Regions from separate parts of the Paenibacillus sp. EC2-1 genome, predicted to be linked through region 2. Evidence: a T-box and tRNA genes for the amino acid it is inferred to sense, from the RefSeq annotation. Region 2 holds a T-box; the other holds one or more tRNA genes.
What was found. A T-box is a leader RNA that pairs with one kind of tRNA and senses whether it is charged. The one in region 2 lies ahead of metG (methionine--tRNA ligase), so its partner is inferred to be a tRNA-Met.
Positions count from the first base shown of each region.

Region 1: it has a tRNA-Met gene. The T-box ahead of metG (methionine--tRNA ligase) is inferred to sense a tRNA for this amino acid. The anticodon was not compared.

Region 1 covers NZ_CP186006.1:195,251-207,045, forward strand. Annotated here, with positions in the region: rRNA gene ACK8P5_RS01045 (23S ribosomal RNA) at 1-1,445, shown strand, start outside; tRNA gene ACK8P5_RS01050 (tRNA-Ser) at 1,585-1,676, shown strand; tRNA gene ACK8P5_RS01055 (tRNA-Met) at 1,711-1,787, shown strand; tRNA gene ACK8P5_RS01060 (tRNA-Val) at 1,797-1,872, shown strand; tRNA gene ACK8P5_RS01065 (tRNA-Thr) at 1,893-1,968, shown strand; tRNA gene ACK8P5_RS01070 (tRNA-Asp) at 1,983-2,059, shown strand; tRNA gene ACK8P5_RS01075 (tRNA-Phe) at 2,134-2,206, shown strand; tRNA gene ACK8P5_RS01080 (tRNA-Tyr) at 2,219-2,304, shown strand; tRNA gene ACK8P5_RS01085 (tRNA-Lys) at 2,312-2,384, shown strand; gene ACK8P5_RS01090 (PucR family transcriptional regulator) at 2,490-3,695, shown strand; gene ACK8P5_RS01095 (ABC transporter ATP-binding protein) at 3,801-4,925, shown strand; gene hprK (HPr(Ser) kinase/phosphatase) at 5,432-6,370, shown strand; gene lgt (prolipoprotein diacylglyceryl transferase) at 6,382-7,500, shown strand; gene ppaX (pyrophosphatase PpaX) at 7,507-8,160, shown strand; gene ACK8P5_RS01115 (acyltransferase) at 8,174-8,680, shown strand; gene ACK8P5_RS01120 (acyltransferase) at 8,960-10,156, shown strand; gene ACK8P5_RS01125 (ATP phosphoribosyltransferase regulatory subunit) at 10,465-11,661, shown strand; gene hisG (ATP phosphoribosyltransferase) at 11,692-11,795, shown strand, end outside.
Region 2 covers NZ_CP186006.1:2,007,482-2,019,276, forward strand. Annotated here, with positions in the region: gene ACK8P5_RS09400 (carbohydrate ABC transporter permease) at 1-12, shown strand, start outside; gene ACK8P5_RS09405 (cache domain-containing sensor histidine kinase) at 38-1,888, shown strand; gene ACK8P5_RS09410 (response regulator transcription factor) at 1,866-2,654, shown strand; gene nagZ (beta-N-acetylhexosaminidase) at 2,702-4,324, shown strand; gene ACK8P5_RS09420 (stalk domain-containing protein) at 4,486-7,278, shown strand; gene ACK8P5_RS09425 (Fur family transcriptional regulator) at 7,478-7,969, shown strand; gene yidD (membrane protein insertion efficiency factor YidD) at 7,966-8,232, shown strand; T-box leader at 8,284-8,541, shown strand; gene metG (methionine--tRNA ligase) at 8,613-10,586, shown strand; gene ACK8P5_RS09440 (metal ABC transporter substrate-binding protein) at 10,788-11,732, shown strand.

The DNA.
Region 1 (11,795 bases), 1.8 Mb from region 2:
GGAGGGTAGTGACGCGGACTGATGGATGTCCGTCCAAGCAGTGAGGCTGATGTGTAGGCAAATCCGCACATCGTTAAGGCTGGGCTGTGATGGGGAGTGAAAATTATAGTAGCGAAGGTCATGATCTCACACTGCCAAGAAAAGCCTCTAGTCAGGTGAAGGTGCCCGTACCGCAAACCGACACAGGTAGGCGAGAAGAGAATTCTAAGGCGCGCGGAAGAACTCTCGTTAAGGAACTCGGCAAAATGACCCCGTAACTTCGGGAGAAGGGGTGCCCCGGTAGTGTGAATAGCACGAGGGGGCCGCAGTGAAAAGGCCCAAGCGACTGTTTAACAAAAACACAGGTCTGTGCGAAGCCGTAAGGCGAAGTATACGGGCTGACGCCTGCCCGGTGCTGGAAGGTTAAGGGGAGTGGTTAGGAGCAATCCGAAGCTATGAACCGAAGCCCCAGTAAACGGCGGCCGTAACTATAACGGTCCTAAGGTAGCGAAATTCCTTGTCAGGTAAATTCTGACCCGCACGAATGGCGTAACGATTTGGGCGCTGTCTCAACGAGAGATCCGGTGAAATTTTAATACCTGTGAAGATGCAGGTTACCCGCGACAAGACGGAAAGACCCCATGGAGCTTTACTGCAGCTTGATATTGGATTTGGGTACGATCTGTACAGGATAGGTGGGAGCCTAAGAAACAGGAGCGCAAGCTTCTGTGGAGGCGCCGTTGGGATACCACCCTGATCGTATCTAGGTTCTAACCTAGTACCGTGAACCGGTGCGGGGACAGTGTCTGGTGGGCAGTTTGACTGGGGCGGTCGCCTCCTAAAGAGTAACGGAGGCGCCCCAAGGTTCCCTCAGAATGGTTGGAAATCATTCGAAGAGTGCAAAGGCATAAGGGAGCTTGACTGCGAGACCTACAAGTCGAGCAGGGACGAAAGTCGGGCTTAGTGATCCGGTGGTACCGCATGGAAGGGCCATCGCTCAACGGATAAAAGCTACCCTGGGGATAACAGGCTTATCTCCCCCAAGAGTCCACATCGACGGGGAGGTTTGGCACCTCGATGTCGGCTCATCGCATCCTGGGGCTGAAGTAGGTCCCAAGGGTTGGGCTGTTCGCCCATTAAAGCGGTACGCGAGCTGGGTTCAGAACGTCGTGAGACAGTTCGGTCCCTATCTGTCGTGGGCGTAGGAAATTTGAGAGGAGCTGTCCTTAGTACGAGAGGACCGGGATGGACATACCGCTGGTGCACCAGTTGTTCCGCCAGGAGCATGGCTGGGTAGCTACGTATGGACGGGATAAGCGCTGAAAGCATCTAAGCGTGAAGCCCCCCTCAAGATGAGATTTCCCAGTATGTAAGACCCCTTGAAGACGACGAGGTAGATAGGTTGGAGGTGGAAGTGCAGCAATGCATGGAGCTGACCAATACTAATCGGTCGAGGGCTTATCCTACAAGCTTCACGCTGTGAAGCTCGCATCGAAAGCATCTGCTTTGGTCCGGTGTGAGTTACGGTGAAGCACTAATCGCAAATTCAAGTTTCGTATCTAGTTTTCAGGGAGTCAATCTCTGTAACTTGCATAAGGTTATGATGGAGAGATACCCAAGTGGCTATAAGGGGACCCTCTGCTAAGGGGTTAGACTGCGTAAGCGGTGCGAGGGTTCGAATCCCTCTCTCTCCGCCATTTATATAACCTGAATGTAATCCTGTATTGATATGGCGGTGTAGCTCAGCTGGCTAGAGCGTACGGTTCATACCCGTGAGGTCGGGGGTTCGATCCCCTCCGCCGCTACCATACATACCTGGAGGCTTAGCTCAGCTGGGAGAGCATCTGCCTTACAAGCAGAGGGTCGGGGGTTCGAACCCCTCAGCCTCCACCATTGAATTTTTAATTGAATACGCCGGTGTAGCTCAACTGGTAGAGCAACTGACTTGTAATCAGTAGGTTGGGGGTTCAAGTCCTCTCGCCGGCACCAGTTATTTTAAATGCGGAACTGTGGTGTAGAGGCCTAACATGCCTGCCTGTCACGCAGGAGATCGCGGGTTCGAATCCCGTCAGTTCCGCCATTTATTATATTAAATGGCTGGGTAAATGTGCGAAGTTAAATCGCTTCACACTATTTTTTTATTAAACTAAATATGGCTCGGTAGCTCAGTCGGTAGAGCAGAGGACTGAAAATCCTCGTGTCGGCGGTTCGATTCCGTCCCGAGCCACCTTTTAATCCTGGAGGATTAGCGAAGTGGCCAAACGCATCAGACTGTAAATCTGCTCCCTTACGGGTTCGGTGGTTCGAATCCATCATCCTCCACCAGTTTTATGAGCCATTAGCTCAGTTGGTAGAGCACCTGACTTTTAATCAGGGTGTCGAAGGTTCGAGTCCTTCATGGCTCATCACAGAAGTCGTCAACTATGTTGACGGCTTTTTTGTATATATTTCAGTTGACTGCTATAGATATGCTAAAATAATAAGAAAAAGACAAAGTGGTGGAGTCATCAATGACGGAGATAGAGCAAATACTGCAGAGTTTGAAGAGCACGCTGGGTATTCCTATGACACTTAAATCGTTGAATGAGCAAGAGTCTGAATTGCTGCTCGAATCTATAACAATCCCCAGTCTTCATAGTCAGACAACAAGTGATATTGGACCTTTTAATGAAATGAACATAAAGATACCAATGATAGAACAGTCGGAAGCAGGAATCTCTTATCATCTAGAGCAGGGTGAAGTGTGGTTTTCAATTCCTGTGAAGAATAATGTACCTATTATAATTTCAGTCCCGTCTGATAAGGTGACCGAGACTGAGGTGAAGCTAATTGGACTTTTATTATCTAATCTTGTTTATAACGATCCATCTACTAAGCTCCAACGGTATAGTAGTAAGGCAGAAGAAGAACATTACGCGCTTAAACTGGGAGAATGGCTAAACGAGCGCATAAAAGCTGATGAGTTATACGCTACTCTACCAGATGAGCTAGCTAATAGAATATCTCTATCGGAAGAAGTAATTCCTTTTTTACTTGTGAATGAAAGTGAGCATCCCACCGATACAACCTTCAAATCGCTTCAGAGGTTGCTTCGTAGTTATTTTGATGGGGAAGTTGTATTAGTACCTCTTCAGGAGAAGGCATGGCTTGTTCTTGCTGATCCGCAGCTTTTGGATGGTTTGGTAGATGAGAAGGAAGAGATTCCAGGCGAAGGAGATCAGGACTTACTGACACTCTTTTGTATGGGTCTATATGAGCTGGTATCGAATGAGTGGGTGGGTGACTTCCATATTGCCGCAATCCCAGCCATTAAGGTAGCCGAAGGTTTACCTTGCATGCTTAGACAACTTCGCGAAACGATGGTTATCGGACGAACTTTTCAAGTGAAAGAACATATTCATTTATCGACCGGGCTTCATCTGGAACGTTTGTTATTTAGTATTCCTGAAGTGCAGCGAAACCGCTTCCTAGAGGAGTACGGGAGCCACCATACAGATGTGTTTGAAGATGCCGAAACACTGTCTACGCTCGAAAGTTTTTTTGAATTAGATTGTAATGTTAGTGAAACGGCAAAGCGTTTGTATATTCACCGTAATACTCTTTTATACCGTTTAGATAAGATAAAACAAGAGACTGGACTTGATGTTCGGAGCTTCGGAGATGCTGTTTTGGTTAAAATTACTCTTCTATTGTATAAAGTGACGAAAAGAAAATAAGATTTTTGTGCAGATTGTGTATAGTCAGTCAGAAGTCTATAGGTTAATATTAAGACTATAAAATGTATTCGATTTCATAACACTTAATATGAGGGGGCAACAAGCATGGCAGGCGTACGTTTAGAGCACATTTATAAGAAATATGCAGGATCCGATAAGGCAACAGTAATCGATGTTAACCTCGATATTAAAGATAAAGAGTTTCTGGTATTGGTAGGACCTTCCGGTTGCGGTAAATCCACAACTTTGCGGATGATCGCTGGACTTGAAGAAATTTCTGAAGGTAAACTCTACATTGGTGACCGCGTTGTTAACGATGTAGCTCCTAAAGACCGTGATATCGCGATGGTATTCCAATCCTATGCCTTGTATCCGCATATGAATGTGTACCAGAACATGGCCTTCGGCTTGAAACTTCGTAAAGTGAAGAAGGACGAAATCGACAAACGTGTACGTGAAGCAGCAAGAATCTTGGATATCGAACATTTGCTAGAGCGTAAACCGAAAGCTCTTTCCGGTGGTCAGCGTCAGCGTGTTGCCTTGGGCCGTGCGATTGTCCGTGATCCACAAGTCTTCTTGATGGATGAGCCTCTTTCCAACTTGGATGCAAAACTTCGTGGTCAGATGCGTGCCGAAATTACAAAGCTGGTTAAGCGTCTTGAAACCACTTGTATCTATGTAACGCATGACCAAACAGAAGCTATGACGATGGGTGACCGTATCGTTGTTATGCAGGATGGTATCATCCAGCAGGCTGATTCTCCAGAACAGCTTTACAACAGCCCAAGCAACTTGTTCGTTGCAGGCTTTATTGGTTCCCCTACTATGAACTTTATCAACGGTAAATTGTCCGAGCAAAACGGAGGCGTATTCTTTACAGCTGAAGGTTTGAACGTTCAAGTACCAGGTGGTAAAGCACAACTTTTGAAGAACAAATCCCTGATTGGTAAAGAAGTTATCATGGGACTTCGTCCAGAAGATATTCATGAAGAGCCAGTGTTCTTGGAAGCATCTCCAAACACGATCTTCACTGCAAAAGTTGACGTTACTGAGAACCTCGGTCACGAAATGCTCTTGTATCTGAGTGGTTTGGGTGCAGAGACTGTTATTGGCCGTGTAGACGGACGTTCTACAACTCGTGAAGGTGATAACGTTAAATTGGCAATTGACATGAACAAAGTTCATATCTTCGATAAAGAGACCGAACTGAACGTTTTGTTGGGAGACTAATTCTCCGACAGTCGGGTTCCGAGAAAAACCGCCCTGTGAGGCGGTTTTTTTTGTTATTTCTATAGATGGACCTCAAAGTAGATTAGAAGATTTGTAGACGATAACAACAAGTATCTGATGATCACGAATTAAGTTTGAAGTTATGTCGAAGAAGGTTTTTAAATCGTAGCTGAGTACAATCTACAGAGAATATAAAAGTTACGATGATATGTGTTTGGATATATCAAACCTTACTAGAAAAACCTGGCAACATTGCATTTAGTGCTATTTTCCTTTAAGATATCAGGAAGTAAGGCTTACATAATTGATCTAAGGATAAGCATTTACATGAGGATGAAATGAAGTGTGTTATGCGGATTATGGCGGGTACATTAACTCCATCGGATTAAATATTTAGGTGGGGAGCTAGTCTGTATACTCCATTACTAACGATACATGTGTGAGCGGATCAACAGTTGGTTCGCGATATGATTTCTAACAACATACGGACGAAAAGGGGTATAACCATGGCCAAAAAAGTGAAAGTGTCTGAACTGGTACAGCAGTTCCAAATGGAGGTCATCTCCGGAGATGAAGGCTTGAAACGCCAAATAACAACAGACGATCTTAACCGACCCGGTCTGGAAATGGCGGGGTATTTTGAGTATCATCCACGTGAGCGTGTTCAGCTATTGGGACGGACGGAATTAGCTTTTTTTGCAATGTTAAAGCCAGAGGAGCGCAGAGATCGTATGCGGAGTCTCTGTACAGATGAGACGCCTTGTATTATTATTACTCGCTCGTTGGATGTTCCTGAAGAGCTAGTTGAGGTTAGTAATGAAACGGGTCTACCGGTATTGAGAAGCAGTATGGCGACAACGATTTTGACAAGCCGGATTACTGGATTTTTAGAGCGGAAACTTGCACCGACTACTACGATTCATGGGGTTCTATGTGATGTCTATGGTGTAGGCATGCTGATTACAGGTACAAGCGGTATTGGTAAAAGTGAAACAGCGCTCGAGCTTGTGAAAAGGGGTCACCGTCTTATTGCGGACGATGCGGTTGAAATCCGTCAGACGTCTGACTTCCAGTTACACGGTACAGCTCCGGAGTTAATCCGTCATTTGTTAGAGATCCGTGGTGTAGGTATCATTAACGTAATGACACTGTTTGGTGCGGGTGCCGTGCGAAACAATAAAAGGATTACTTTGGTTGTTCGTCTCGAAGCTTGGCAGCAGGATAAACAGTATGATCGTTTGGGTTTGGATGAAGAAAAGACACGTATTATTGATACCGATGTTCCTCTCGTTACCATCCCAGTTCGTCCGGGGCGGAACTTGGCTGTTATTATTGAGGTTGCGGCCATGAACTACCGTTTGAAACAAATGGGCTTGAATGCAGCATTGCAGTTTACGAACAAACTAACAGCTACAATTGCTGATGATATGGATGATCTGGACTAGGGGGGAATTGAATGTCTACATTGCTGATCGATCCGATCGCTTTCTCGATCGGATCGCTGCGCGTCCATTGGTATGGAATTATTCTAGGGTTGGGAGCTTTGGCAGGTCTTCTGCTTGTAATCCGTGAAGGAAAACGTTTTGGCATTCCACAAGAGTTCTTCATGGACCTCTTGCTCTTGGGTGTTCCTTCGGCCATTATAGGCGCGAGAATATATTATGTGGCTTTTAAATGGGAAGATTATAAAGATAACTTCCTTGATGTATTCAAGATTTGGAATGGTGGTATTGCCATTTATGGAGCACTAATCGGTGCTATCATATGTGCAATCATCTATGTGCGCTATAAGGGATATAATTTTTGGAGGATTGCAGATTTATGTGCACCTTCGCTATTGTTAGGTCAACTTATTGGCCGCTGGGGTAACTTTGTCAATCAAGAAGCATATGGTGGGCCTGTAGAAGAATCATTCTTACGCAATAGTCTGCACCTTCCTGACTTCATTGTAAACCAGATGAATGTTGATGGTGTGTTCCATCATCCAACCTTTTTATATGAATCCGTGTGGAACCTTGTTGGACTAGTATTATTGCTTGTACTTCGAAGACAAAAGTTTCTGCGTGTAGGTGAGCTATTCATTGGATATTTCATTTGGTATTCGATCGGTCGTTTCTATATCGAGGCTGTACGTACGGATAGCTTGGCATTCCAAGGTTCTTCGTTCCTTGAATCCATTATTAATAGTTTGTGGGCTCCAATGACCTGGATGGGATTTGAGCAAGGCTACTTAGATCCTGCATATGGAAACATTCGGATTTCTCAGCTATTGCCGATACTTATCGTAATTGTGGGAGTTATATGGATTGTTGTAAGACGGGTAACGGGAAGAGCGAATGAACGTTACTTAGACCCGATTGTATGTACTAAACCAGGATCGGGTCCAACACCAGAGGCAACACTTGATCGGAAACCACAGCAAGGAAACAAACCGCAGGCAAATCAGTCAACACCTTCTAACCCTGGTCCTGTGCATGATAAGAGTGCATCAGACTTGGTGGAAACTGCGGAATCTGAAAGATCCTCTAAGCATGACACTTCGATCAATAAAGATGCGGAAGACAAAAAGGAGTAGGGCAACGTGATTGAAACCGTACTATTTGATCTGGATGGCACCATTATTGATACGAATGATCTGATTATTGCCTCATTTATGCATGTCTTTGAAAAGGGACCTAATGGTCCCCTGACGAGGGAAGGTATTATTCCTCATATGGGAACGACACTGGAGTACCAGCTCCAGAAGTTCTCTGGTATGGAGGACGTTACATCTCTGGTTCCCCTTTATCGGGCTTATAGTCAGGAACATCACGATAACATGGTTAAGCCATTTCCTTATGTAAATGAAGTTGTGGAGTGGCTACATGCTCAAGGGATTTCTATGGGTATTGTAACCACTAAGATACGTCCGGGTACACTGATGACCTTAGAGAAGTTCAATCTGGATAAGTATATGTCTGCGGTTGTAACGGTTAATGATGTGGAGAATCCGAAACCGCATCCTGAGCCGGTGCTGAAGGCGATAGAAGCCATTGGATGTAATCCGGAAACGACCTTAATGGTGGGTGACAGTGCTGTAGATATCCAGTCAGCAAAGGCTGCTGGCGTTCAAGCTGCTGGCGTCGCTTGGTCGCTGAAAGGTGAGCAGGTGCTACGGGATTACGGAGCTGATTATATTTTGAAGGATATGCGGGACATTTATTCAATCGTAGGACAGAAACAGATACAGGAATAGGAGCCAAGGTGCAATGGCCAGAAAGGTAACTCGCCACCCTGTGGAAGGGCATAACGCGCTGTGGCATATATACAGCACAGTGAGTCCGTTCAAGGGTGTTAAGAACTTTATATTTGTGCAATTGGCCCGTTACTGTCCTGTCCTCCCGATGAAGAACTGGATCTACCGGAATATGCTCGGGATGAAGGTTGGCAAGCATACCGCTTTTGGATTAATGGTTATGGTGGACGTCTTCTACCCTGAGAAGATAACCGTGGGGGAGAACTCGGTCATAGGCTATAACACAACAATTCTGGCGCATGAATACCTTATACGGGAATATCGGCTTGGGGAAGTTATCATCGGTGAGAATGTATTGATCGGTGCGAACACGACTATTTTGCCGGGTGTGACGATAGGTGATGGTGCAGTAGTTGCGGCCGGCGCTGTCGTACATAAGGATGTGGCACCGGGTGCATTTGTGGGTGGCAATCCGCTTCGGGAGCTCAAACGGGTGACACCGGAAGATGAGTCAATTTGAGACAATGTGTCGTCACAGGTTCCAAAATAGCTTGTTTTATTGTAAAATGAGTAGGGCAAATAACGTAAAAAATAATTAATGGTCCCCTAGGTAACTGCCTTGTGGGGCCTTTTCGTTGGTAGGAACGTGTGAAATCACACACTGCCCGTATTGTTATGATAAAAAAACATGCTATTGTCTTCACGCTCTGTTGTCACTATCGTCAAGCTGAGCGTTTTTTTATATTATTACTTGCTGGGTCTGTTTCTACTCAATTTCACTAAAGGGGAAATTTAAAATATGGGAGCTACTCAAATTAGAAAGGAACGGCTACCGCAGCTTGATATTTATCGGGCACTGGCCATTCTGGGCGTACTGCATGTGCATGCGACCTCATTTGCAACGGTGGATGCGATTGATTCTCGCTTCTATTATATTATTAATTTTTTGAACATATTTTTTAAGTACGGGACACCTTCATTTATTTTTCTGAGCAGCTTTGTTCTGTTCTACAATTATTATGATCGTCCTTTGACGAGAAGCTTGATTACTAACTTCTACAAGAGACGGCTTTTGTATATTTTGCTACCTTATCTACTCATTTCGATCGTATACTTTTTCGTAAGACTTGATCAAAATGGATTGCTTAACAGTTCGATCGATTGGAGTGCACAAATACCTACATTCTTTGAGCGTCTGTCCAAGGGTCAGAACTATACGCATCTATACTTTGTGTTCATTAGCTTACAGTTCTATATTCTATTCCCGTTATTCCTGAAGCTATTGAAGTCTTCTAAATTCCTTGTGCGCTGGGCAGTCCCGATCGGGTTCTTGCTGCAATGGGGCTTTATCGTCTGGAATAAATACGAGCTGCATTATGCTACCAAAGGAAGCTTGGCGATTTCTTATCTAGCTTACTACTTGCTGGGTGCTTACCTAGCCATTAATTATGATAAATATAAAGTATGGTTAACCTCAGGCTGGAAGAAACAAACACGCCGTCAAAAGTCTGCTACGATTGCGCTGTGGGCTGGCTGGCTGATACTGGCTCTGACACATGTACAGATCTGGTATAACACACGTCTGCATGGAGCGAAGTATGACTCATTAGTATATGAATTCCTGTGGAATATACACACCGTCTTCTCCGCTATCGTATTAATGCAGGCTGCGAACTGGCTGTATAACAGTGGATGGAAAAAGATCGTTGCCCTTTTAACGCGGATTGGTGAGCTTTCCTTTGCGATTTACTTGATGCATCCGTTGTGGCTTAACTTTTATCGTGAGCATAAATTCGGTCTGAATCCAGTGACAGATGATTACTTGATTTGGGTTTACGGTGGTATGGTGACGGCTCTCATTGTGACTGCATTATTTGTACAATTAATAATGAAATATATTCCGGGTTCATGGGTGCTGCTCGGCAGTGTACCACGTTCCTTGAAGCCAAAAGATCCAGCCAAACAGGATTCGGGAAAGAAATCGGTTGGTATGTAGTTTTAAATAAATCATTGCACTTATATAATTCATAAAATGCTGGCATTGAGCCAGCATGAAGCCGTCCGGTTATTGGACGGCTTTTTTATTTATACTCTACTTGTTAGATAGGAGTAGGTTATAATAACAGGAGCAACCTGGTTTATTTTACCTTGGGGATAAGAGGCTAATTATTTGAAATAAGGACAAGTCATAAACGGATTGACGATGCAACTAAATGTATGGTAACATATGCAATATTCTTTACTTTGGTAGCATATTAGCACTTTAATGTGATAAAGAACAATATAGATTCGAGGTGTAACGTCATGTCTAAACCTAAAGGCTTTGAAAAACCGGCTGGCGTCCGTGATTATTTACCTCACGCGGTAGTGAGACTGCGTCAGATTGAGCACCAAGTCCTTGCCTGTATGGACCGGTGGGGATATCAACAGATTATGACGCCAACGATGGAGTATTACGATACGGTTGGAGTCGCAAGTTCAACGTCTGATCAGAAACTGTTCAAACTGCTCAACAATCGGGGAACGACGATGGTTCTACGTTCGGATATTACAGCTCCGATTGCCAGAGTTGTATCGTCTTTGCTGAAAGAGGAGCCACTTCCTATCCGTCTCTCTTACCATGCCAATGTGTTTCGTGCGATTGAAGAAGAAGCTGGGCGGGAAGCTGAGTTTTTCCAGACGGGTGTGGAACTTGTAGGTGACGACTCACCTGAGGCAGATGCTGAGGTTGTAGCTCTGGCAATTGAATCACTACAGGCCGCTGGGGTGGAGAAATTCCGAATCGCTCTAGGTCATGTAGGCTTCCTAAATGGGTTACTGGAAGAGGTATTGCCTGACAGGATTGAAGATCAGGAGAATCTAAAGCATGACTTGTTAGATCGAGATTATGTGGGGTACCGGAATACGATATCTGGGCTGGATCTGACGGATGTCCAAACCGATAAGCTAGAGGGCATCCTTAGACTTCGAGGCGGTCGGGAGATATGTGAGCAAGCGCTGGAGCTAAGCAGTGATCCATTGGCCCGTGCATCCATAGAACATTTATGCAAGGTGTGGGAAGTGATTGAAGCTTACAATGTCTCGGAACATGTGCTAATCGATCTGACGATGATCGGAGACTTCTCTTATTATACGGGAATGACTTTTGAAGGTTATGCTGCTGAGATTGGCTCACCTGTTGCAAGTGGTGGACGTTACGATAAGCTGTTACAGCAATTTGGACGGAATGTGCCGGCAACTGGGTTTGCCTTAAAGACAAATCGAATCCTGGATGGTGTTCAGGTCAAGGAAGCTTCGGAACAGCTTCCGGTATTAGTTCAGTATACAGCAGAGCAGCGTAAGGAAGGATTGACGCAGGCAGCTTTATTACGCAGCGAAGGAAGAGTGGTTGTTACTGCACTGATAAGCGGAGAAGATGAGGGATACTTGGCTAGGCAGGAAGATGCTTCTGAGCATGGATTACTTCATAAAGGCTATGCAGAGATTCTCACATTCTCATAAATGTAGACCTAAAGAAAGGAGGTGCGGTTCATGGCAGAAATTTTAAAAGTAGCTATGCCTAAAGGACGAATCTATAAAAAAGCATCTGAGTTATTTCGATCCGCAGGACTTCCTATTCCGATGGATGTGGATGA
Region 2 (11,795 bases):
GTGAAAGGTTAATTTACAATGAATTAGGGGATTGTGTATGAACCTGAGGAACAAGTTGTTTACAGCATTTTTAGGACTAATCATCATTCCTTTACTTGTATTGGGTTTGTTCACCTTCTTTGTCACGTATAACTCAATAGAGAAGAAATACAGTCAGCAAGCCGAATACTCCTTAAAAGCGATCAGTTACAGTATATTAAATGTATTTGATGAGATGGAGAATGTAACGGATAGTGGTATCGCATCATCGGTTTTTACAACTGCGCTAAAAGCCGATGATCCGGATTCTCAAGACTTTATTACGAACTCGGAACAACTAACATTGAATGCGAGTCAGCGGAATTTCCGTAACCTTCTATACAACCATCCAGCCATCAGCTTTGCATTTCTATACAATATGAATAGAGAGTCGAGTCATGTGCCGTTATTTACGAAGGAGAATTTCGGTGCCCTTCCGTTTACCGAGTTCAAACAGAGTCATCTCTACGAGGAAGTCATTAAACTTAACGGGGTTCCAAAGTGGATCGCACCGCATGAATATCCTGAACTCAGTGGAATGGAGCCTGTATTTACACAAATTCGACTTGTGAAGAACATGGAGACTTTTCGTAAAGAAGGGATTCTCGTTGTGCAGATTAAGCGACTTGAATTCGAACGGATTTTCCGTAATTTGACGATTCCGAATAATCTGCAAGACACATCGTTCTTACTTGTGAATGATGAGGGTCTGATTCTTTTTGATCCAAGAGAGCAAAATGACGGAAATAATATGAACACGTTCATGAAGCATGATATCGATTATCAATCCGAATATCAGAGCTTTAAGTCTCAATTTAATGGAGAAGAGAGTGTTGTATCGATCCATAAGCTTGAAGGGTATCCATGGAGCGTGGTTTCCGTAACAAAATGGGATTCGTTATCCCAAGAGGTCACCTCCTTTGCAAAGTGGTTTATTGTCATTCTAGGTCTTTGCTTAATTACGGCAATCGCCTTTAATAAATTTTTCATGAACCGTATTACAGGAACGATCGCAGTCATTGTTCGTTTTATGCGCCGCGTGGAAGATGGGGACCTGAGTGCTAGGGTTGAGGAAAAGGGTGAGGACGAGCTCCTCCTCTTATCAAAAGGATTTAACGATCTGATGAATCGTATCAATCGATTATTCGACCAGATTCGTAATGAGCAGCGATTGAAAACAGAAGCGCATATGCGGTTGTTACAAGCTCAGATTAAGCCACATTTCCTTTTTAATACGCTAGAATCTATCAATGTTCTTGCTGTTCAGAATGAGGGACGTAAAGTCAGCGAGATGGTATATCGTTTGGCTAGCATTTTACGAATTAGTATTCAGGATAAAGAAGAGATTACACTGGAAGAAGAACTGAAGTATTTAAGAAGTTATTTGGAGATCCAGAAGTTCCGTTTCGAAGATGTGTTTGATTATGAGATTGATGTGCCCAAAGAGTTGTTGTCGTGCCGAATCATGAAGCTAACTCTGCAACCGCTTGTCGAGAATAGCATTCAGCACGGCTTTGAAGGCATTGATTACACAGGGAAACTTTTGATCAAAGCATGGAGTGAACGTGGGAATCTGATTGTTAGTGTTGAGGATAATGGTCTGGGGATGTCTTCTAAGCAGCTGTCGGTCTTTGAATATATGATGCCTGAAGATAAAGAATCGCCTCTTATGGATGGAAAGGACTTAAAGTTGAATCAGGAAAGACGGGGGCTTGGTATTCGCAGTGTCGCCGATCGAATTCGAATTCAATATGGTGATGGATATGGGTTATTTATATGCTCAAGCCAGCCTGGAGGTACAGTGATACATTGTGTGATACCCAATTATGATGGGGGGGAAGGGCAACGTGCTAAAGGTATTATTGGTTGATGATGAGGCCCCTATTCTTAATAATCTTAACAAGGTCGTTCCTTGGAAGGATATGGGCATGGAAGTGGTTGGACTTGCTCGAAGCGGGATGGAAGCTCTTGTCATTGCAGAAGAGCATGATCCTGATTTAGTTTTATGTGATATACGTATGCCGGTGATGGATGGATTAACGTTTATCATGAAATTAAGAGAAAAAGGAAGCACAGCAGAAATATTTTTGCTCACGGGTTATCAAGAGTTTGAATATGCTCGTGAAGCAATCAAGTTACGTGTTAAGGATTATATTAGCAAGCCGATTAATTATTTTGAGTTACAAGATCGAATTCGTGAGATCGGTGATGAGATCCGGAAGAAGCAGGTGAAAGAGAAATACTTCACTTCGGTTTCTTTAATCGATAGTGATCCAGATCCTGATTCAGTCAAGAAGCCACCCGAACAATTGATGATGTCCGCTCTTGATTACATTAATACACATCTCGGTTCGGATTTGGGGATTGAGGAGCTTTCAGACTATCTTGGAATTAGCTCCAGTTACTTCTGTCTATTGTTTAAGAACCATGTGGGTATCACTTTTGTTGAGTACCTAACGAAGCAGCGTATGGAAGCAGCCAAGTTCCTTCTAACGAACAGCGATAAAAATATCGCTCAGATTGGTGCATTTGTCGGTTACCATGAACGGCGCTATTTCACAAAAGTGTTTCAGAAGGCTACCGGAATGACGCCATCCGAGTTCAGAGAAGTATGCGGAAGCTCTAATGCGTTGTAAGATGTTGTTTGTATCAATTATTAATGAAGAAGGTAGGTTAGTATGTTATGAATTGGAAGGTCTCAGATTTAACCCTGGAACAAAAGATTGGTCAGATGTTTATTTGTGGTTTTGATGCTTTAACACCGAATGAGCATGCCAAAAAATTGATCCAGGAGCATCATGTAGGTGGTATCGTATACTTCCGCAGAAACGTACAGAAACTCTCACAATTATCCGAGCTGTCTTCATCCCTCCAGCAACTGGCTGCTTCTAGCGGTGAGCCGCCACTTATCGTTTCTATCGACCAAGAAGGTGGTATGGTTGCAAGAATTGATCATGAAGGGATCAGCCGGATTCCAGGTAATATGGCACTAGGGGCGGCTGGAAGCACGGATTATACTTACGAGGTTGGAAAGATTGGAGCTAAGGAACTTAGAGCTCTTGGTGTTAATATGAATTTTGCTCCTTGTATCGATGTAAACAACAATCCATTAAATCCAGTAATAGGCGTTCGATCCTTTGGAGAAGATCCCAAGACGGTTGCTGCTCATGGCGTAGCTGCAATTAAGGGTTATCAGGAAGAGGGTGTTTCCGCGACGGCTAAGCATTTTCCAGGTCACGGAGATACAAGTGTAGACTCCCATCTAGGTCTGGCTTCTGTGCCTCATGATCGTACTAGACTTGAACAAGTGGAGTTATATCCATTCAAAGAAGCTATAGCAGGTAACGTCGATGCCATTATGACTGCACATGTTAGCTTCCCGGCTATTGAACCAGATCCCATTCCAGCTACGTTGTCATATGCTGTATTAACGGGACTGCTCCGTGAAGAGCTAGACTTCGATGGCCTAATTATTACGGACTGTCTAGAGATGCATGCGATAGCGAAAGAGTTTGGAATACCAGAAGGCGCTGTTCGTTCTATTGAAGCAGGTGCAGATTGTGTGCTTGTCAGTCATAGATTGGAACTACAAGAATCAGCAATCAAAGCCGTTGTTGAAGCTGTTAAGAGTGGACGTATAACGGAAGAGCGCATTGATTCCTCCGTTGAGCGGATTTTATCTCTTAAGATGCGAAATGCAGAGAAGGCAGCGAACTTACCAGCTGTTGATATTGCAGAAATAAGTAGCAGTGCTGAAGCATTATTGTTTGAAATTGCAGCTAAAGGAATTACACTTGTACGAGATGAGCAGCAGCTACCTTTAGACCGTGAAGTGTCCACACTTGTATACTGGCCAGAGTTATTAAAAGCGACCGAGGTAGATGAAGCTTGGAGTCGTTCCTATACGTTAGGTGACGCAATAGCTGCGAGCAAAGGGAAGGTAGAGGAAATCCGCATCGGTACTGATTTGACAGATGAGGAAGTTGAGGCGGCTGTCCAAGAAGCGAAACATTATAAGCAGGTTGTCGTAGCGACTTATACTTCCGAGAGCAAGCTTTCTTCAGGTCAACGTAAGTTAGTCGAGAAACTAATGCAGCTTGGATCAGTGAAATTGATTGTTGCTTCAACACGTAATCCTTATGATTTGAATGAGATTTCTCAGGTCCCTACATATCTATGTTGTTATGAGAACACACCATTTTATATGGATGCACTCTCAGGAGTATTGTATGGAGACGTGATACCGGAAGGGAAACTTCCGGTAAGCTTGAATGATGTTCAGGAATCAGGTTCGAAGGCGAATTAATTCATAGATTTATAGAGTCGGGAGCCCTGTCAACAGAGGGGGAATCTCCCGGCTTTTTCTTTTTTGGAAGAAATATAGCAACTTTTACCGGAAGTGGGCGTCTAATACTATGATGTTTAGATAGAGAGAATCAAAATCACACAGGAGTTGAAGGAGCAGAAATGAAACTTAAGAGAATGTCCATCATCACTGTACTTGTCATGGCACAGATATTATCTGTTGTGCCTGTGAGTGCGCAGTCTTCTGCTGTCATCGTACCCGGTCAAGATATGGTTCAATCCGAGGCGACGAACAGCGGACAATTAGAACAACAGCAATCTCTAAAGTTGCAATCACAAGAGGCAGATGCCTCAAGCCATGCGACTAAGTCACCATTGACACCAAATAACCCGTCGGAAGCCGTTGAAGATACTTCATCATCAGATAAGATCAATAATAATGAAATGAATGGCAAGGACAACAATCAAGAAGAAGTTGAACAACAAGAGCAATTGGAGCAAGAACCGATTCAGCAAGATAAACCGGTAGTCGATGAAGTGGAAGAGGATAAAGATAGCGAGAAGTCAGATGACCAAAAGGGTCAGGATGAAACCGAATCCCTAAACACGGAGAAACAGGAAACGAATACTTTAGCTGTATCCAGTAATGAGCTTGTACTAATCATGAATAGCGCCGATATGTACCACAATGGCAAGTTCTATAAGGCAGCTCAGCCAATGGCTGTCAAGAGTGGGGTATCATATATTTCGATTCGAGCTATGGTTGAGCGGGCTGGTCTGAAACTTACATATGATAATTCTACGAAAGAAACCATTATTATTAAAGACGGCAATGAGCTTCGTTTTAAAACGGATAGCAGTATTTATAAGGTTAACGGTGAGTCACGGCAAATGAAGGGGCCTTCCTATCAATACAAGAATACATTTATGGTGCCTCTCACTTCAATTACACAAGCATTAGGTATACCTTATAAAGTAAATCAGCCCGAGAAGAAGATCATTCTAGACCTTTCTTCTATGACCGGCGGAAGTGGAAACGGTGGTGGAGTAGTAGATCCCGAGCCGCCTATCCCGAATGAATCAGGTCTTATTCTCATGATGAATAGCGATAAAATGTACCACAATGGAAAGCTTTATATTGCGGGACAGCCGATGGCTGTGAAGAACGGTGTATCCTATGTAGCCATTCGTTCATTAGTTGAGCGTGTTGGGCTGAAACTGGCCTATGACAGTTCCACGAAAGAAACAGTAATTACTCGTGGGGCAGATACATTGCGTTTCAAGACGGATAGCAAAGTCTATACCGTGAATGGTGTAAAAACTACGATGAAAGGTGCAGCATATCAATCCAACAATGTATTTATGGTACCGCTGACCTCGATTACACAGGCCCTAGATATCCCATATAAAGTGGATCAGACGAATAAACGGATTATTCTTTCTTTGAGTACTAAGCCAGTTGCTTCCTTCACCATCGAGAATGATGAGATTTTTGCAGGACAGACAAAGGTGAGGTATAAGACAAGTCCTTACTCTCCATTGGGTCTCCCAATTATTGATGAGAAGTGGGAAGGTAGAGAGGAGATTTTTGCAGAGCCTGGTGTGCGGACGATTACATATTCCGTTCAGGACTCAAGTGGTGAGTGGAGTGATCCATATTCGGTAACCATCGAGGTATTAACTCCTAACGAACCGCCGGTTGCTATGTTTATCACGGATAAAGATGAATACAAGATGGGTGAACGAATCACTTATACCGATCAAAGTACGGATGATGAGAATGCGATTGTAAAATGGGATTGGGATAATAATGCTGAAGCATTTTTCACACCTGGACCCGTAAAAGTTGGATTGACTGTAACCGATAAACATGGTGCTACGAACTATTATGAGAAGACACTTATCATTACATCTGAAACGTTATATACACGTGAAGAATTCAGTCAGCTATTCTCAAAAATCGGTGAAAAATACATCTTTGACGGCTCTAAGGTTCCGTCGATGGAGGAGTTTCCTTACTCAAGAACTTCTGAACCTACCACGCTAATCCGTAGTAATAGTCCAGAAACGGTATACACGGAAGGAATCGTATATCGCGAAACAGGGATCGGATCGACTAGATTTATGATCCATCATTTGAATGCTACAGGTAAACGGATGAAAATGTATGTCGTTGCGACTAATATTAATGACACCAATGCCTTGTTAACGACACAATATGTAGGATTTGGCGGTCCAATTAATATTCCTACAGCTACGGGTAAGGCGTCTGTACAGAGATACTTAGAATCCATGCAGTCCGGTAAGGATTATCAGTCGATCTACCTAAAACCAGGTGAGAGCAGAGTCATTTTACAGGAGCTGAGTGCGACTCCGATGAAGAATGAACAAGTAATTTCGATGTTTGCAGATCTTTATACGGATTCACCTGTTCGTTATGATATTGTCATGATTGAAGAGAACAAAGACCCTATTCAAAAGCTTCCTTTCTTAAGACTACATCCGAGTGATGGAGTCCATAACCGGGGTACTTATTCGGATGCTACACGTATCATTGAATCGAATGAACTGATTGGTAACACACCTTCTCGTCTTGCAATTGGTGATAAGGTAAGTGATCCGAATCTAGTTGGTCATGACGGCATAACAGGTTATCAGACCTCTAATTCAGGTAATTTTGGTGTTGTCTACCGCATAAAGTTGAATCGAGTAGCTCCTAATACATTGATTTCATTTAATCCCCGTGGAGGTAAATACATGGGCGTTGTTATGGTCAATGGAAATATCGTAGGTGCACCGAACTCTGCTGCGTCTTCTGCGCCTAACGAGGCAAGTATTCTATATCGTACGGGTACCTATGAGCAGTCTGTGGAAATTACGTTTACAGCTGCACCGGGTAGCAGCTTACCAATCAACTTCCTATTCACGCCATTGCCAGAATTGAAATCGAATTAAGGTTAAACCTAGCCCCAAGTGTCCGATTAAGAGGAACTTGGGGCTTTTTATGTCTATTGATCAGTTCCTTTGAGATGATTTTGAATTCTGTCGGTGTCTACCATAGACTTGTCTCGTTGACTAGGCACATTTTTTCATGCATTATTAATAGATGACATGAAAGACCTAGACATTTAAGCGATCAGGAGGTTAACTGCGTATGCTGACGACGGAACAGATCATAAACGGCATGTCCGAGAACGGGCTGCGCATTACCGATCAGCGTAAGACACTTGCCAAATTATTTGGAGAACATCCAGGGTATTTAACAGCTAAGGATGTATACGAATATATGGGTAAGAAATATAGTGGTCTCAGTTTTGATACGGTTTATCGCAATCTTAGAGTATTATATGATCTTGGTGTGCTGGAACAGGTTGTGTTTGAAGAAGGTATTAAATTTAGAGCGAGCTGTAATGAAGAACATCATCATCATCACATGATATGTCTTCAGTGTCAGAAGACTTATCCGATCAAGTTTTGTCCGATGCAAGTGACCGATGGTCCAGAGGATTTCCAAGTGGTTCAGCATAAATTTGAAGTATTCGGATATTGTAAAGAGTGTGCCAAGGATACGACAACACTGAAGAAAAACACATCACCACATAAGACAAATTCGTGTGAAGATGGAAAGACGGAATCTTTATCATGAGTAAAATTTCAGCTAGTCGTGTTGTAAAGGTACCTATCCACATATACCGTAAGTTCATTTCACCCTTGAAACCGGCTACATGTCGTTTTTATCCTACGTGTTCTGCTTATGCTCTGGAAGCTATCGAAGTGCACGGAGCGCTGAAAGGATCATGGTTAGCGGCCAAGCGTATTGCTCGCTGCCATCCTTTTAACCCGGGAGGAATTGATCTGGTTCCACCACGTAAGGGGGCTTCGAATGATGTGGAAGTTCAAGGCCCGTGACAAGTAACCTTGACACCCGAAGGGTTCGTTGATTATATTGAAGTTATATATGCATTTCCGAGGAAGAGATAAGTACGAAAATCAAATCTTGTACAGAGAGCCGGGGAAGCTGAAAACCGGTCAAGGTTATTTTTGGAAAATGGTCTTGGAGGAACCACTTTTGAGCGATCCAGTTCGTCTGGACGTAAAGGAGTGGCGTGATCCAGCGTTAATGGACGGTCGTCTTTGAATAGGCGGTCGGTGAGCCTGTTGCCCGTAAGGGTACAGGGAATTTGGGTGGTAACACGTGAGATAACTCTCGTCCCATAGGGATGAGGGTTTTTTGTTGTGTTTTCACAGACCAAAATAAACGATAAATTAGTGAAAAGGATGGGTTAATCATGACAGACAAGAAGACATTTTATATTACGACACCGATCTATTACCCAAGCGACAAGCTGCACATCGGTCACGCTTATACGACTGTAGCAGGTGATGCTCTGGCACGTTATAAACGTCTGCGCGGTTTTGATGTTCGCTATCTGACAGGAACGGATGAACATGGTCAGAAGATTGAACGAAAAGCAGCTGAAGCGGGTAAGACACCACAACAATTCGTTGATGACATTGTAGCGGGCATTAAAGATCTGTGGAAGAAGCTTGATATTTCGAACGAGGACTTTATCCGTACAACAGAAAAGCGTCATACGCAAGTTGTTCAAGATGTCTTTGAACGACTGCTTGCCCAAGGTGATATTTACAAAGGGGATTATGAAGGTTGGTATTGTACACCATGTGAGTCGTTCTTCCTTGAACGTCAGCTCGTAAATGGTAACTGCCCAGATTGTGGCCGTCCTGTTGAATTGGTAAAAGAGGAAAGTTATTTCTTCCGTATGAGCAAATACGTAGACCGTCTCCTTCAGTTCTATGAAGAGAATCCGGACTTTATCCAGCCGATCTCCCGTAAGAACGAAATGATTAACAACTTTATTAAGCCGGGGCTTGAGGATCTTGCAGTTTCTCGTACTACGTATGAGTGGGGAGTTAAGGTGAAGAGCGATCCGAAGCATGTTATTTATGTATGGATCGACGCGCTTTTGAATTATATCACCGCGCTTGGCTATGGAACCGAAGATCGTTCTCTGTTTGATAAATACTGGCCGGCAGATGTACATCTGATGAGTAAAGAGATCGTCCGTTTCCATACGATTTACTGGCCGATTATTCTCATGGCTCTAGACCTTCCACTTCCTAAAAAAGTGTTCGCTCATGGCTGGCTCTTGATGAAGGATGGTAAGATGTCCAAATCTAAAGGAAACGTTGTCGATCCTGTAACCATGATTGATCGTTATGGCCTCGATGCACTCCGTTATTATCTACTTCGTGAAGTTCCTTTCGGAGCTGATGGAACATTCACACCGGAAAGCTTTGTGGAGCGTGTTAACTCTGATCTTGCGAATGACCTTGGTAATCTGTTAAATCGTACGGTTGCGATGGTTGATAAGTATTTCGGGGGAGAGGTGCCAGCTTATCAGACCGGAGTAACAGCATTTGATGCAGCTATGGAAGAAGCGGCAAAGGAAGTTTACGACAAGGTAGAAGAATCGATGGAGAATATGGAGTTTTCGGTTGCACTAACAGCTATCGGTCAATTCGTTAGCCGTAGCAACAAGTACATCGACGAAACACAGCCTTGGGGACTCGCTAAGGATGACAGCAAGCGTGAAGAATTAGCTTCGGTGATGAGCCATCTGGTTGAATCACTTCGAATTTCCTCCATCTTGCTGCAACCATTCCTTACGCGCACTCCTCAGAAAATCTGGCAGCAGCTTGGTATTCAAGAAGGTGAGCTGACAACCTGGGATAGTGGACGTGCACTTGGCAGCATTCCTGCCGGCACGAAGCTTGTTAAAGGAGATCCGATTTTCCCTCGCTTGGATGTTCCGCAAGAGGTTGCCTACATCGCTGAGGCTATGACAGGTGGCACGAAAGCTGCAGAAGAAGCACCGAAGCCTGAGGCACCTGCAGAGGATGAAGTGATTGAACATAAAGAGGAGATCGGTATCGAAGATTTTGCTAAAGTTGAGCTTCGTGTAGCTCAAGTTATTTCCGCTGAACCGGTTAAAAAAGCAGATAAACTGCTTAAGCTTCAATTGGATCTCGGTTATGAGCAGCGTCAGGTTGTATCTGGTATTGCAAAGTTTTATAAGCCGGAAGACCTCGTTGGTCGCAAAGTCATCTGTGTAACGAACTTGAAACCAGTCAAGCTTAGAGGAGAATTGTCTCAAGGTATGGTACTGGCGGCTTCAAAAGGTAGCGAGCTTACGCTCGCAACAGTACCGGATAGCATGCCTAACGGTGCGATCGTAAAATAAACCATCTCTTACTTGAATGGTTCATTTCAGAACGGTATACCCTGTTAATGGGGTGTACCGTTCTTTTTACATATTTAAAAGTATAAGAACATACTCTTAATAGTAATTTTTACGATTTAGTTGACAAGATCTTTCAGATGCTCTTATAATCTTGTTAGTAATCATTACGATTAAAACAATAGATCGGAGAGTAAACATAAGATGAAACATAGAATCAAAGCAGGTTACGGAATACTGATGTTAGCATTAATAATGGGTCTAACCGCTTGTGGAAGCCAAACAGATGGCGTTGTAGAGGGGAAAGTAAATGTCGTAACGACGATATATCCGATCTATGAGTTTACAAAAGAGATTGGTGGAGACGAAGTAAATGTTATAAATCTCCTTCCGACTGGGGTAGAGCCTCATGACTGGACACCGAAAAGTCAGGATATTATTAATACATCGAAATCTCAATTGTTCCTTTATAATGGTGCTGGTCTTGAAGGATGGGCTCCTTCATTTTTGAAAGGACTTAATAAAGATACGCAGGTTAAGCCGGTAGAAACTAGTCAAGGAATTGAGCTTATTGATTCTGAAGGGGACGACGGTCACGGACACGGAGAAGAAGGAGATCATGGTCACCATGTAGACCCTCACACTTGGGTAAGTCCAAAGTCTGCTCTAGTTATGGCACATAATATTCATCAAAGTCTTGTAGAAGTCGATCCAGATCATGCGGCCTATTATGATGAGCGTTATGCTGGACTTAAGGAAAAGTTAGAAAAACTAGATGAATCATTTACAACACAATTATCAGGACTTCCTAAACATGAAATTGTTGTGTCTCATCAGGCATTTGGTTATCTGGCCCGGGATTATAACCTGGAGCAATATGCTATTATGGGCTTGTCTCCAGATGCTGAGCCTCGTGCACAGGACCTTGTTAAGCTGACGAAGACAGTGAAAGAGAAAGGTATACGCTATATTTTCTTTGAGGAGCTCGTATCGGATAAACTAGCTAAGACCTTAGCTTCTGAGACCGGTGTGGAAACGCTCGTACTTAACCCTGTAGAAGGCTTAACGAAAGAACAAGAACAGAATGGTGATAACTACTTCACATTGATGGAGAAAAATTTGCAAAATCTCACTAAGGCTTTACAATAGTAAGGTGGATCACAAGGTTTTGAGAAATCTTATGTTTATTAGCAAAATAATGAGAAAGGCGGC